Regions from separate parts of the Streptomyces sp. NPDC054796 genome, predicted to be linked through region 2. Evidence: riboswitches for the same ligand, from Rfam matches in the RefSeq annotation. Region 2 holds a riboswitch; each other region holds the start of a gene.
What was found. Region 2 has a riboswitch for cobalamin ahead of ACWGJ2_RS28060 (cobalamin biosynthesis protein). Riboswitches for the same ligand answer to the same signal wherever they lie in the genome.
Positions count from the first base shown of each region.

Region 1 (4,204 bases), on a different contig from region 2:
ACCTGCGGGAGCGCAGCGGCGCCCGCCGCCGTGAGCCGGTCGGGGCCCGCGCTGAGCACACCGCCGACGAGGTCGTCGGCCAGCTCGGTCGTCGTCAGATCCAGCACACCGTCCAGCTGGCCGTCGGCGGCGAGCCTCTCCAGGGCCCGGCCGCCCACGCCCGTGGCGTGGAAGACCAGCACCTCGTAGCCCAGTTCCTCCAGGCGCGCCCGTGCCGCGTCCACCGCGGGCGTGGTGACACCGAACATCGTCGCGCCGATGACCTTGCGCCCCCGCGGCCCGGGCTCCGCCACGGCGCGTGCCCGGTGCGCGGCCATACCGGCCGCGGCGGCTGCCGCGTTGCCGAGTACGAGCCGCGAGACGGAGTTGATCCCGGCGATGTCCACCACGCTGTGCATCAGCGTGACATCGCCGCTGCCCACGTACGGGCCCACGTCCCCGCCCGCCATGGTGCTCACCAGCAGCTTGGGCACCCCGATGGGGAGCGCGCGCATCGCGCGGGCCGCGATGAACGAGCCGCCGCTGCCGCCGACCGCCAGCAGTGCGTGCAGGCGGCCCGCCTCGTACAGGTCCCGCACGACGTGCTCGGCGCCCTCCGCCATGGCCGTCACCGCCGTGTTGCGGTCGCCCGTCGCGCGCAGTCGCTCCAGGCCGTGGCCGGCGGCGCGTGCGACGGCCTCGCCCGACACGTCGGCGGCCGGTGCGCCCGGCGGGACACGTCGCACCCCGGCGTCGACGAGTACCACCTCGCAGCCCAGCTCCCGTAACCGCGCGCTCAGCCAGGCGTACTCCGCGCCCTTGGTGTCCAGGGTCCCGACCAGTACCACCGTCGCCATCCCGGCGCTCCTTCGCTCGACGATGATCCGATCCTGGGTGGTGCGACGGTGGCAGGTAAAGACCGGGGGACGGACGCGGACGGGCGGGGCGCGCGGGAACGGCCCCTCAACGGCCTCTCAGCGGCCCCTCAGAGTGTGGTGGGGCCCCGGCGCTGGAGCGCGTCGTGGGGTGTCACCTGGTACGGGCGCAGGGTGTGGGCACCGGGGCGCGGACGGTTCAGGTCGCGGTGCGGGTGGCCCGTGCCGGAGCGGGCGCGCGCGGGGTGCGCGATCCTTCTGACGGCGCGCAGGGCGACTCTGCGCAGGGCTGCGGTGGTCGGCGTGCGGCGGGTACGGGTGCGCATGGTGCCTCCCTCTGCTCTGTCCTCTCGGCCCTCTGCTCGGTGAGCCGCGTGTGCCGCGGCTGGCCCTTGGGACTCGGTGGCGCTTCTACCCGACGTGTAAGGCGTCAACCGCCCTTGATGTCCTGACGGCCCGGCACACCACCTCTCCGCGCCCCGTCCTCGCAGCTCAGCGCATCGGCCGCCGGGCGAACCGCCCAGGTCCGTGTGATAGCTTGCCGACGCCAGTCGAACCCCTGATGGGGTCAGGGAATCCGGTGCGAACCCGGAACTGACGCGCAGCGGTGAGGGACAGGGCGGGCGAGCAGAGGCCACTGGAGGAGTCCGGGAAGGCGCTCGGCCCGTGGGAGTCCCGAGTCCGAAGACCTGCTGGCGGTCCGCCCCGGCACCGGGGCGGAAGGACGCCGGGCCTCGCGACTGGGCCTCTGACGGATGGGAACTGTGGTGGCGACCTCACGCCGTACCCGCATCGCGGCCGTACTCCTCACCTCGCTGATGGCGCTGACGGCGGCCTGCGGCACAAAGGGCTCCGGCTCGGGCTCCGGGGGCGGGGGTGAGGGCTCCGGGAAGTCCACGGCGTCCGGGGGCTATCCGCGCACGCTGGAGAACTGCGGCGAGAAGGTCACCGTCGACTCCCCGCCCAGGCGGGCCGTCTCGCTGAACCAGGGCACGACGGAGATCCTGCTCTCCCTCGGCCTCGCCGACCGCATGGCGGGCACCGCCACCTGGACCGACCCCGTCGCCAAGGGCCTGGGCGAGGAGAACGCCAAGGTCGAACGTCTCGCGGACAACGCGCCCTCCTTCGAACGCGTGCTGGACGAGGAGCCGGACTTCGTGGCGGCGTCCTTCGAGTCGGCGCTCGGCAAGGGCGGGGTGGCCCCGCGCGGGGACTTCGAGAAGCTGGGCGTGCCGACGTACCTCTCTCCCACCGACTGCGCCAAGGACAACGGCGGGAGCGGCGACGGCGAGCGCGCGGAGCCGCTGCGCATGGACGACGTCTACGGCGAGGTCAGGGACCTGGCCGAGGTGTTCGGCGTGGAGAAGCGCGGCGAGAAGCTCGTCGCCGAGCTGAAGGCACGCACCGCGAAGGCGACGGAGGACGTCGAAGCGTCGGACACCCGGCTGATGTACTGGTTCGCCAACTCCGAGTCGCCGTATCTGGCCGGGTGCTGCGGTGCGCCGGGCATCATCACGCGTGCCGTCGGCGCTACGAACGTCTTCGACGACACACACGACGAGTGGCCGCAGATCAACTGGGAGCGGGTCGCGGACCGCGATCCCGACGTGATCGTCCTCGGCGATCTGAGCCGTAAGAGCGAGACGGCCGAGACCGCCGCCGCGAAGATCAAGTGGCTGGAGTCCAACCCGGTCACCCGCCATATGAAGGCCGTGGAGAAGAAGCGGTATGTGCTGCTGAGCGGCGCCGCGATGAATCCGTCGATCCGCACCGTCGAGGGCATCGAGAAGGTCGCGAAGGGCCTGCGGACGTTCGGGCTCGCCGGTTGAGTACGCCGCGCGAACGCACACCCACCACGCCGGCCGCGCCCGCACCGGCCACACAGGACGACGCACCCGCACGGGACGGCGCCGCCGACGGGCCGATGCTCGCCGCGCGCCTACGTGCCGCGCGATCGTGGAGCGTACGGGCCGCGCGCACCGGGACCGGCGCGGCGGTGCTGTGGGCCGCGGGTGTGCTGCTCCTCGCACTGTCCGTCGCGGTGGCCATCACCATCGGGCCCGCGGCACTGGGCGTCGGCGATGTGTGGCGGGTGGTGGCCGAGCGCCTCGGTGGCGCCGAGGCCGGTCTGACGCCGATCCGCGAGGGCATCGTGTGGGAGCTGCGGCTGCCGCGCACCCTGCTCGCCGCGGTGTGCGGTGCGGGCCTGGGGGTGTGCGGCGCCGTGCTCCAGTCGCTGCTGCGCAACCCGCTGGCCGACCCGTTCGTCCTCGGTGTGTCCTCGGGCGCCTCGACCGGCGCGGTGGCCGTGGCGGTGCTGGGCGTCGGCGGCGGGGCCGTGTCCCTCTCGGCGGGCGCCTTCGTGGGCGCGGTCGTCTCCTTCGGGCTCGTGCTGCTGCTCGCCTACACCTCGGGCGGGACGACGGACCGAGTGCTGCTGTCGGGCATCGCCGCCATGCAGCTCTTCTCTGCGCTCACCTCGTTCATCGTCTTCACCTCCGCCGACGCGGAGCAGACACGCGGGGTGCTGTTCTGGCTGCTGGGGTCGCTGAGCAGCGCCGGCTGGACGGACGTGGCCCTGTGCGCGGGTGCGCTGGTGCTGGTGCTCGCCGTGTGTCTGACGCGGGCCAACACGCTGGACGCGTTCGCCTTCGGGCAGGAGGCGGCGGCGGCCCTGGGCGTGGCGGTCCAGCGGGTGCGGATGCTTCTGCTGCTGGTGACGGCACTGTTGACGGCGGTGCTGGTCAGCGCGGCGGGCGCGATCGGCTTCGTCGGGCTCGTCCTGCCGCACGCCGCACGCGTGCTGACGGGTCCGGGGCACCGGCGGCTGCTGCCCACCACGGCGCTGGTGGGCGCGGTGTTCCTGGTCTGGGTGGACACGCTGGCGCGGACCGTGCTGGACCCGCAGGAACTTCCCGTCGGCGTGGCGACCTCGCTGATCGGGGTGCCCGCGTTCGTCGTGATCCTGCACCGCACGAGGAGGTCCCGGTGACGGCGGGCGCGACGGAACACGGGGCACGGGAGACCGGAGGGGGACGGGGATGAGTCTGCGCGCGCGTGATGTGGCCTGGCGTGCCGACGGCAAGCTGATCCTCGAAGGGGTCAGCCTGTCGCCGCGCCCCGGCGAGACGGTGGGGCTGCTGGGGCCCAACGGTTCGGGCAAGTCGACGCTGCTGCGGCTGCTGGCCGGAATACGGGCCGCCTCGGCCGGGGTGATCACCCTGGACGACGTGCCGCTGCCGCGGCTGAGCCGCAAGGACGTCGCCCGCCGGGTGGCCGTCGTGGAGCAGCACGCCGAGACGGGGGTGGACCTGACCGTCGGCGACGTCGTCCGCCTCGGCCGCATCCCG
Region 1 covers NZ_JBSHAO010000025.1:31,328-35,531, forward strand. Annotated here, with positions in the region: gene ACWGJ2_RS21240 (Tm-1-like ATP-binding domain-containing protein) at 1-836, opposite strand, end outside; gene ACWGJ2_RS21245 (hypothetical protein) at 965-1,180, opposite strand; cobalamin riboswitch at 1,386-1,565, shown strand; gene ACWGJ2_RS21250 (ABC transporter substrate-binding protein) at 1,610-2,683, shown strand; gene ACWGJ2_RS21255 (FecCD family ABC transporter permease) at 2,779-3,846, shown strand; gene ACWGJ2_RS21260 (ABC transporter ATP-binding protein) at 3,896-4,204, shown strand, end outside.
Region 1: it holds a riboswitch for cobalamin, as region 2 does, so the genes downstream of both, ACWGJ2_RS21250 (ABC transporter substrate-binding protein) here and ACWGJ2_RS28060 (cobalamin biosynthesis protein) in region 2, are expected to answer to the same signal.

Region 2 (4,204 bases):
CGGATGCGCGCGTGGATCCGCGCGTTCAGCGAGGAGACACGGCGGCGCACGGGCCGCTATCCGGCCATCTACACCTCCACCCGCTGGTGGAAGAGCTGCACGGGCAACAGCCGCGCGTTCGCGGCCCGGCATCCGCTGTGGCTGGCGGACTGGAGCAGGAGCGCGGGGCCGCTCCCGGCCGGATGGGGTACGCGTACCATCTGGCAGTACGCGAACAAGGGCAAGCTGCCGGGTGACCAGAATCTCTTCAACGGTTCGATGGCCCAGCTCAGACGCTACGCGCGCGGCTGACCAGCGCCCCTTCCCCTAAGTTTCCCCAAGGGGCCACCGGGGCCCCGGCGGTGATCTCAGAACACACGGGAGGGCGCGCGCAAGCGCCCCGGAAGCGCCGCTCACAACAGGCGTCAGGTAGTGACACTCCGACGCCTGCCGCAGTTCACCTTCCGTTCACCCGTGCTTCTTACGTTCACCGAGTCATCAACCTTCGAACTGATTGTGGCCTGGGTGAATGGAACACATCACGCTTCTCATCGGGATCGTGATCGTCACGGCCTTGGTGTTCGACTTTACGAACGGCTTCCACGACACGGCCAACGCCATGGCCACCACCATTTCCACGGGGGCTCTCAAGCCCAAGACCGCGGTGGCGATGTCGGCGGCCCTCAACCTCGTCGGCGCGTTCCTCTCGGTCGAGGTGGCCAAGACCATCTCGTCGGGAATCATTGACGAAGGCTCCGGTATCCGGCCCGAAGTGATCTTCGCGGGTCTCGTCGGCGCCATCATCTGGAACCTGCTGACCTGGCTGGCGGGCCTCCCCTCCAGCTCCTCCCACGCCCTGATGGGCGGCCTCATCGGCGCCACCGTCGCCTCCGTCGGCCTCGGGGCCGTCAACGCCGACGTCGTCGTGATGAAGGTCCTCATCCCGGCACTCGCGGCGCCGCTCGTCGCGGGCATCGCAGCGCTCGTCGCGACGCGGCTGACGTACCGGCTCGCCCGGCACGCCGACGAGGGCCAGACCGCCAAGGGCTACCGCGCGGGCCAGATCACCTCGGCCGCGCTCGTCTCCCTCGCGCACGGCACCAACGACGCGCAGAAGACCATGGGTGTGATCACGCTCGCGCTGATCACCGGCGGCGCCCTCGCGCCGAGCGCCGACCCGCCGGTGTGGGTCATCGCCGCCGCCGGCATCGCCATAGCGGCCGGTACGTACCTCGGCGGCTGGCGGATCATCCGCACCATGGGCAAGGGCATCACCGACATCCAGCCCCCGCAGGGCTTCGCGGCCCAGACCAGCGCGGCGGCCACCATCCTGGCCTCCTCGCACATCGGCTTCTCCCTCTCGACCACCCACGTCTGCTCCGGCGCCGTCATGGGCTCCGGGCTCGGCCGCAAGGGCGGCGTCGTGCGCTGGTCGACGGCGGGCCGGATGGTCACGGGCTGGGCACTGACCCTCCCCGCGGCCGGTCTCGTCGCCGCGGGTTCGGCCCTGCTGGCCGACCAGGGCGACTGGGGCGTGGCCACGGTCGCGGTCCTCGCGCTGGCGATCTGCCTCACCATCTGGGCGCTCTCGCGGCGCCAGCCGGTGGACCACACCAACGTGAACGACGTCCACGACGGCGCGACCCCCGCACCGGCCGACGGCTCCGGTGTTCCCGGCGTTCTCGGCGGCGCGGACGAGCCCGCCGGTGTCGTCACCGCGGCCATGCGCTCCGTCGCACCGCCTCCGGCCCCCGGCACGCCCGTCACCTCCGAGGCGGCGGCAGCGGCCCTGGGCGCGGACACGGCCGACGGGACCTCGTCCGACGAGACCGACGAGACCGCCTCCGAGCCCCGGCCCGAGCATGTGCCGTTCGCAGGAGCGGAGCCCACGCTTCCGGAGCCTCGCCCGCGCGCGGGCACCGCACGTCCCCGGTCCGGCGTCCCCTCCTAGAGGCCCCGGCACCCCACCCCGTCCAGGAAGTCAGAAGGAAGACCGCTATGAACATCGACTGGGCCGCTCTCGGCCAGGTCTTCGGCGTCAGCCTCGTGGCGACGGTCGGCCTGGTGGGCGTGTTCACGCTCGGCATCGTCGGCTCCTCGGCCCGCAAGGCGGACGGCACCGGCGCCCCGGCGCTCGCCCGCACCGGTGCCTACGCCTGCTTCGCGCTGTGCGCGGCGGCCGTGGCGTTCGGCATCTACCTCATCGCCGCCTAGCGACGACAGCGGACGACAGCGTCCGTCCGTCCGCACACGACGGCATCCTGACGAGGGGTACGAGCGGTTGCTCGTACCCCTCGTCCATGTGCGCCCGTGTGTCTCCTCACACTCTCCCGTCGCAGGTCAGGGCGAGTTGACGCCCTCTCGTGAACCGTGGTGGACTTCCCGTTGCCCAACGGCGGCAGGAGAGGAAGCCGGTGCGAATCCGGCGCGGTCCCGCCACTGTCACCGGGGAGCGCTCCCCAACCAGAAGGTCACGGCCCACGCGCACATGCGGGCTGGAAGGCCGGGGAGGGGGTCCGTACGACACCCCCTGAGCGCCGATCCGGGAGCCAGGAGACTCTCACCGCCGGTCACGTCGAGCCAGGGCGAGGACCCTGAGTGAGGACACCGCCATGCCCGGCTTCACCGCCAACCAACTCCTGGCCGCACGCCCTGACGTGGGCACGGCACGCCCGGTGCCCACCACGGCACCGGCCCTACGAGGCATGACGGCGCGCTGACGGATGCGGGCCCCACGCGCCCACGCCTGTGGCGCAGCCCTCGGATTCCTCGGCGACCTGCTGCTCGGTGACCCCCGGCGCGGCCACCCCGTGGCCGCCTTCGGGCGCGCCGCCGGTGCGGCCGAGCGCCGCCTGTGGCGCGACCGGCGCGACAGCGGCGCCGCCTACACGGCCCTGTGCGTCGCGGGCGCCGTCGCCGCTGCGACGGCGCTGACGCGCGCCGCGCGTGCGGCGGACCGCCGTACGAACAGCGCTGACACCGTGGCCCACGGCCCCGCGAGCGTCGCCCTCACCGCGGGCGTCACCTGGACCGTGCTCGGCGGCGCCGGGCTGGTCCGCGAGGCACGCGCCGTCGGCGCCGCACTGGAGGCGGGCGATCTGGCGGCGGCGCGGCGGCGGCTGCCCCATCTGTGCGGACGCGACCCCCAGGCGCTGGACGCCGACGGGATCGCGCGCGCCGTGGTCGAGTCCGTCGCCGAGAACACCTCGGACGCGGTCGTCGGCGCCCTCGTGTGGGGCGCGCTGGCCGGAGTGCCCGGGATGGCGGGCTTCCGCGCCGTCAACACGCTCGACGCGATGGTCGGCCACCGCTCCCCCCGCCATCTGCGCTTCGGCTGGGCTTCGGCCCGGCTCGACGATGTCGCGGGCTGGCCCGGTGCCCGGCTCACCGCCGTCCTCGCAGCGCTCGCGGGCCCGGACCCGCGCGGCGCGCTGCGCGCCTGGCGTACGGACGCGCACCGCCACCCGAGCCCCAACGCGGGCCCCGTGGAGGCCGCGTTCGCCGGTGCGCTGGGCGTGCGGCTGGGCGGAACGCTCTCCTACGGCGGGCGGACCGAGCACAGGCCCGTACTCAACTCGCCCGGACGCGCCGTGGAGACCGGTGACATCGCGCGCGCGGCGCGGCTGTCGCGTCGCGTCGGCGTGCTCGCGCTCGCGGTGACCGCGGCGGGGCGGCTCGCCGCCGGGGCTGCGCATTCCCGGTACTCCCGCGTGCGCGGGCCACGGAAGGGGACCTCATGAGCGGCACGGCCGACAGCGGCAACGGCAACGGCAGAAACGGCAACGGCGGCAACGCCGGACCGCGCCCGACCACCAGGGGCGGCGGCCTCCTCGTCGCGGGCACGACCTCCGACGCGGGCAAGAGCGTCGTCACCGCGGGCATCTGCCGCTGGCTGGCCCGCAAGGGCGTGAAGGTCGCCCCGTTCAAGGCCCAGAACATGTCGCTGAACTCCTTCGTCACCCGCGAGGGCGCCGAGATCGGCCGCGCCCAGGCCATGCAGGCCGCGGCGGCCAGGGTGGAGCCCAGCGCGCTGATGAACCCCGTACTGCTGAAGCCGGGCGGCGACCGCACCAGCCAGGTCGTGCTGCTGGGCAGGCCCGTGGGCGAACTCAGCGCACGCGGCTACCACGAGGGCCGCCAGGAGAAGCTGCTGGCCACGGTCACCGACTGCCTCGACGAGCTGCGCCGCACCCACGACGCCGTCATCTGCGAGGGCGCGGGCAGC
Region 2 covers NZ_JBSHAO010000040.1:29,642-33,845, reverse strand. Annotated here, with positions in the region: gene ACWGJ2_RS28075 (lysozyme) at 1-291, shown strand, start outside; gene ACWGJ2_RS28070 (anion permease) at 509-1,930, shown strand; gene ACWGJ2_RS28065 (hypothetical protein) at 1,978-2,193, shown strand; cobalamin riboswitch at 2,337-2,558, shown strand; gene ACWGJ2_RS28060 (cobalamin biosynthesis protein) at 2,703-3,719, shown strand; gene ACWGJ2_RS28055 (cobyric acid synthase) at 3,716-4,204, shown strand, end outside.

Region 3 (4,204 bases), on a different contig from region 2:
GTGAGCCAGGACGACCAGTAGCGCCGCTCGCCCGGGTTCCACCGTCCGCCGGGCACGACCGTACGGGCCCAGCACCGCGCCAGCGCGCGCCGCCGCAGCCGCCGTTCGAGGTCGTCGAAGTGCCGGTTGGCGGTGTCGTGCAGGCGCTCCATCTCGTTCTCGGACAGGCGCGGGGAGCCCCTGCGTACCGGGGTGGAGCCGCGCGAGTAGGCGATGGCGGTGCGGTACGCGGTCTCGATGTGGCCCGGCCACAGCTCGGTGCACCGCTGGTAGATGTCGATGGCCTTCGCGTACTCCTTGGGCCGGTAGGAGCCCACCCGTTCGTGCAGCGCCGCCTGGTGGAGGCGGAGGGTGAGGTTGCCCGGCGAGTACTCGGCGGCGTCGGCGAAGGCGCGCAGCGCTGCGGCGTACCGCCGGGGGACGCTGTAGGCCAGCAGCGGCGCGGGCAGCGGCCGGGCCTGTTCGCGCGCCTGTGCCTTCTCCTGCTCGGTGACGCCGTGCCGGAACCGCGCGTAGCCGCGCACGTCGTGGTCCCAGCGCTCCCAGCGGGGGATGCGGCGGCGCATCGCGGGGAGGCCGCGCACGCTGACGGTGGTGTAGCAGGCGAGCGTCTCCACCAGTTGCTCGTCCCGCGGCTTCTCGACGACGGTGGCCGCCACGATCTGCCCCTGCGGCGCCCGCACGATCCGTACGGATACCCGGCGCAGCCCCTCCTCGACCGGCTCCATCTCGGTGAGGTGGACGTGGAACGCGCGCGGTCTGGACACCGTGAGCCGCACCACGGACTCCAGCCAGCCGTGCGGGGTGGACGACGCCTGCGGCGAGGGCGCGACGGGGGTGGGCGAGGCGGCGCCGGGCGCGAGCAGCGAGTCGTTCGACGTGGCGCTCAGACGCACCGCGAGATGGGCGGCCAGTTCACGGCACGCCTGGCGCCGCGCGGCGGCGGAACCGTCGCCCCCGCCCCCGCCTCCACCCTCGCCCCCGGTCTCGCCCGGCGCCTCGCCGTCGCCCGGGTCGGGGCGCACCACGAGGGGGAGGATGCGGCCCTGTCCCCTGAGGTACTGCGCGGCCGAGGTGACGGCACGGGAGAGCAGGATGATGAGCAGGCCGCCGAAGGCGGCGAAGATCCAGACGGCGACGCCGCTCGCGATTCTGATCCCCGTCTGGTCCATGGCCGTCCCCCCGGTGCCTCATCGTGGCAGCGGAACTCGGGGCTCAGTAGGGCGCGCAGGCGACGACGCGCACGCCACTGCGCCACGCGCCGGGGGACCAGGCGGGCCGGGGCGCACTGTTCAGTGCCGTTCCGCCGACGTAGGGTGGGCGGCGCAGTCGGTTCGCCCTGCCCTCCAGGCAGGCGCGTCGCAAGAGGGAATCCGGTGAGAATCCGGAGCTGCCCCGCAGCGGTGAGCGGAAACGACCGCCGTCATCAGCACTGGTCCCAGGAAGGGTCCGGGAAGCGACGGCCAGTAGGTGCCGGGCGAGAAGCGCCCGGCGGGTCCGCGAGTCCGAAGACCTGCCAACTGTCCGCGTACGAAACCCGTGCGCGGAGATCTCGGTGACCTCGAGGGCGGGTCGGCGGTACGGGAAGGGCGCGGACGGCGTGCGCCTCCCGTGAGCCTTTCCTTCGTCCCCTCGCTCGGCCTCCGGGGTCACCGACACGACTCGCGAAGGAGAGTTGAGTGACCAGCAAGTCCGCAGCCGCGGCAACCCGCGCCACTGTCCACGGATACCCCCGCCAGGGCTCCAAGAGGGAACTCAAGAAGGCCGTCGAGGGCTACTGGAAGGGCCGGGTCACCGCAGAAGCCCTGCGGGAGACCGCGGCCACCCTGCGCCGGGACAACTGGCGGCGCCTCGCCGACGCCGGGATCAACGAGGTTCCCACCGGGGACTTCTCGTACTACGACCATGTGCTGGACACCACCGTGATGGTCGGCGCCGTCCCCGAGCGGCACCGCGACGCCGTGGACACCGACGCGCTGGACGGCTACTTCGCCATGGCACGCGGCACCCAGGAGACCGCGCCCCTGGAGATGACCAAGTGGTTCGACACCAACTACCACTACCTGGTGCCCGAACTGGGCCCCGGCACGGTCTTCACCGCCGACTCCGCCAAGCCCGTCGGAGAGCTGAGGGAGGCGGTGGCACTGGGGCACACCGCGCGGCCCGTGCTCGTCGGACCCGTCACCTATCTCCTTCTCGCCAAGCCCGCGCCCGGCGTGGCGGACGGCTTCGAGCCGCTCACGCTGCTGGACCGGCTGCTGCCCGTGTACGCCGAGGTGCTGGCCGATCTGCGGGCAGCGGGCGCCGAGTGGGTGCAGCTCGACGAACCGGCGCTCGCCTCGGACCGCACGGCGGCCGAACTGAACGCGGCCGAGCGCGCCTACCGCGAACTGGGCGCCCTCACCGACCGGCCCAAGCTGCTGGTCGCCTCCTACTTCGACCGCCTCGGCGAGGCCCTGCCCGTGCTGGCCAAGTCGCCCGTGGAGGGGCTGGCCCTGGACTTCACCGGGCCCGGCGCCGCCAACCTTGACGACCTGGCACGCGCGGGTGGACTGCCGGGCAAGCGGCTCGTCGCGGGCGTCGTCGACGGCCGCAACGTGTGGATCAACAACCTGGAGAAGTCGCTGGGCACCCTCGCTTCCCTCCTCGGCCTCGCGGAACGGGTGGACGTCGCGCCGTCCTGCTCGCTGCTGCACGTGCCACTGGACGCCGCCGCGGAACGCGACGTCGACCCGCAGATCGCGCGCTGGCTCGCCTTCGCCCGGCAGAAGACCGAGGAGGTCGTCACCCTGGCCCGCGGCCTGAGCGGCGGCACCGACCTCATCACCGGGCGGCTCTCAGCCAACCGCGCCGACCTCGCCTCCCGCGCCTCCTCCGCGCTGACCAGCGATCCCGCCGTCCGCGCGCGCTGCGCGGCGGCCACACCGGCCGACGCGCGCCGCTCGCAGCCGTATCCGGAGCGCGCGGCGGCGCAGCGCGCCCGCCTGGGGCTGCCGCTGCTGCCGACCACCACCATCGGCTCGTTCCCGCAGACGACGGAACTGCGCACGGCCCGCGCCGAACTGCGGAGCGGACGCATCGACGACACCGCGTACGACCAGCGCATCGCCGCCGAGATCCGCGAGGTGCTGGCCTTCCAGGAGGAGGCGGGCCTGGACGTCCTGGTGCACGGCGAGCCCGAACGCAACGACATGGTCCAGTACTTCGCCGAGCGGCTGAACGGCTACCTCGCCACCCAGCACGGCTGGGTGCAGTCCTACGGCACGCGCTATGTGCGCCCGCCGATCCTGGCGGGCGACATCTCGCGGCCCGAGCCGATGACCGTCGCCTGGACCACGTACGCGCAGTCGCTCACGAACCGTCCTGTCAAGGGCATGCTGACGGGCCCGGTCACGATGCTGGCCTGGTCCTTCGTGCGCGACGACCAGCCGCTGGGGGAGACAGCGCGGCAGGTGGCACTGGCCCTGCGCGACGAGGTCCAGGACCTGGAAGGCGCGGGCACCGCCGTCATCCAGGTCGACGAGCCCGCGCTGCGCGAGACCCTGCCGCTGCGGGCCGCCGACAGGGAGGCGTATCTCGACTGGGCCACCGAGGCGTTCCGGCTCACCACGAGCGGCGTACGCGCGGACACCCAGATCCACACGCACATGTGCTACGCGGAGTTCGGCGACATCGTCTCCGCGATCGAGGCGCTCGACGCGGACGTCATCAGCCTCGAAGCGGCCCGCTCCCACATGCGGGTGGCGGACGAACTGGCCGCCGTCGGCTACCCGCGCGAGGTCGGCCCCGGCGTCTACGACATCCACTCGCCGCGCGTGCCCGGCGCGGACGAGGCAGCGGCGCTGCTGCGCAAGGGACTTGAGGCGATCCCCGCCGAACGGCTGTGGGTCAACCCCGACTGCGGCCTGAAGACCCGGGGCTGGACGGAGGTGCGCGCCTCACTGGAGCACCTGGTCGAGGCGGCGCGCACGGTACGGGCCGGACTGCCGCCGACGCCGACGCGGCGGTAACGGCGCAACGGCCCCCCTGAACGGCGGGCTCCGGCAAGCAGGTGGCCTCGCGCCGGAGCCCGCCCTGCCCACCGGGCGTTCGCCTGCCCGGTGTGTCACGCCCTCGCGGCGGTACGTACGGTCCTCTTCCGCGTACCGCCGCGAGGGTGATCTCCCGCACGAGGACGGACATCGAGCCACGGTGAGAAACGTGA
Region 3 covers NZ_JBSHAO010000022.1:101,799-106,002, reverse strand. Annotated here, with positions in the region: gene ACWGJ2_RS20060 (hypothetical protein) at 1-1,172, opposite strand, end outside; cobalamin riboswitch at 1,313-1,535, shown strand; gene metE (5-methyltetrahydropteroyltriglutamate--homocysteine S-methyltransferase) at 1,680-4,010, shown strand.
Region 3: it holds a riboswitch for cobalamin, as region 2 does, so the genes downstream of both, metE (5-methyltetrahydropteroyltriglutamate--homocysteine S-methyltransferase) here and ACWGJ2_RS28060 (cobalamin biosynthesis protein) in region 2, are expected to answer to the same signal.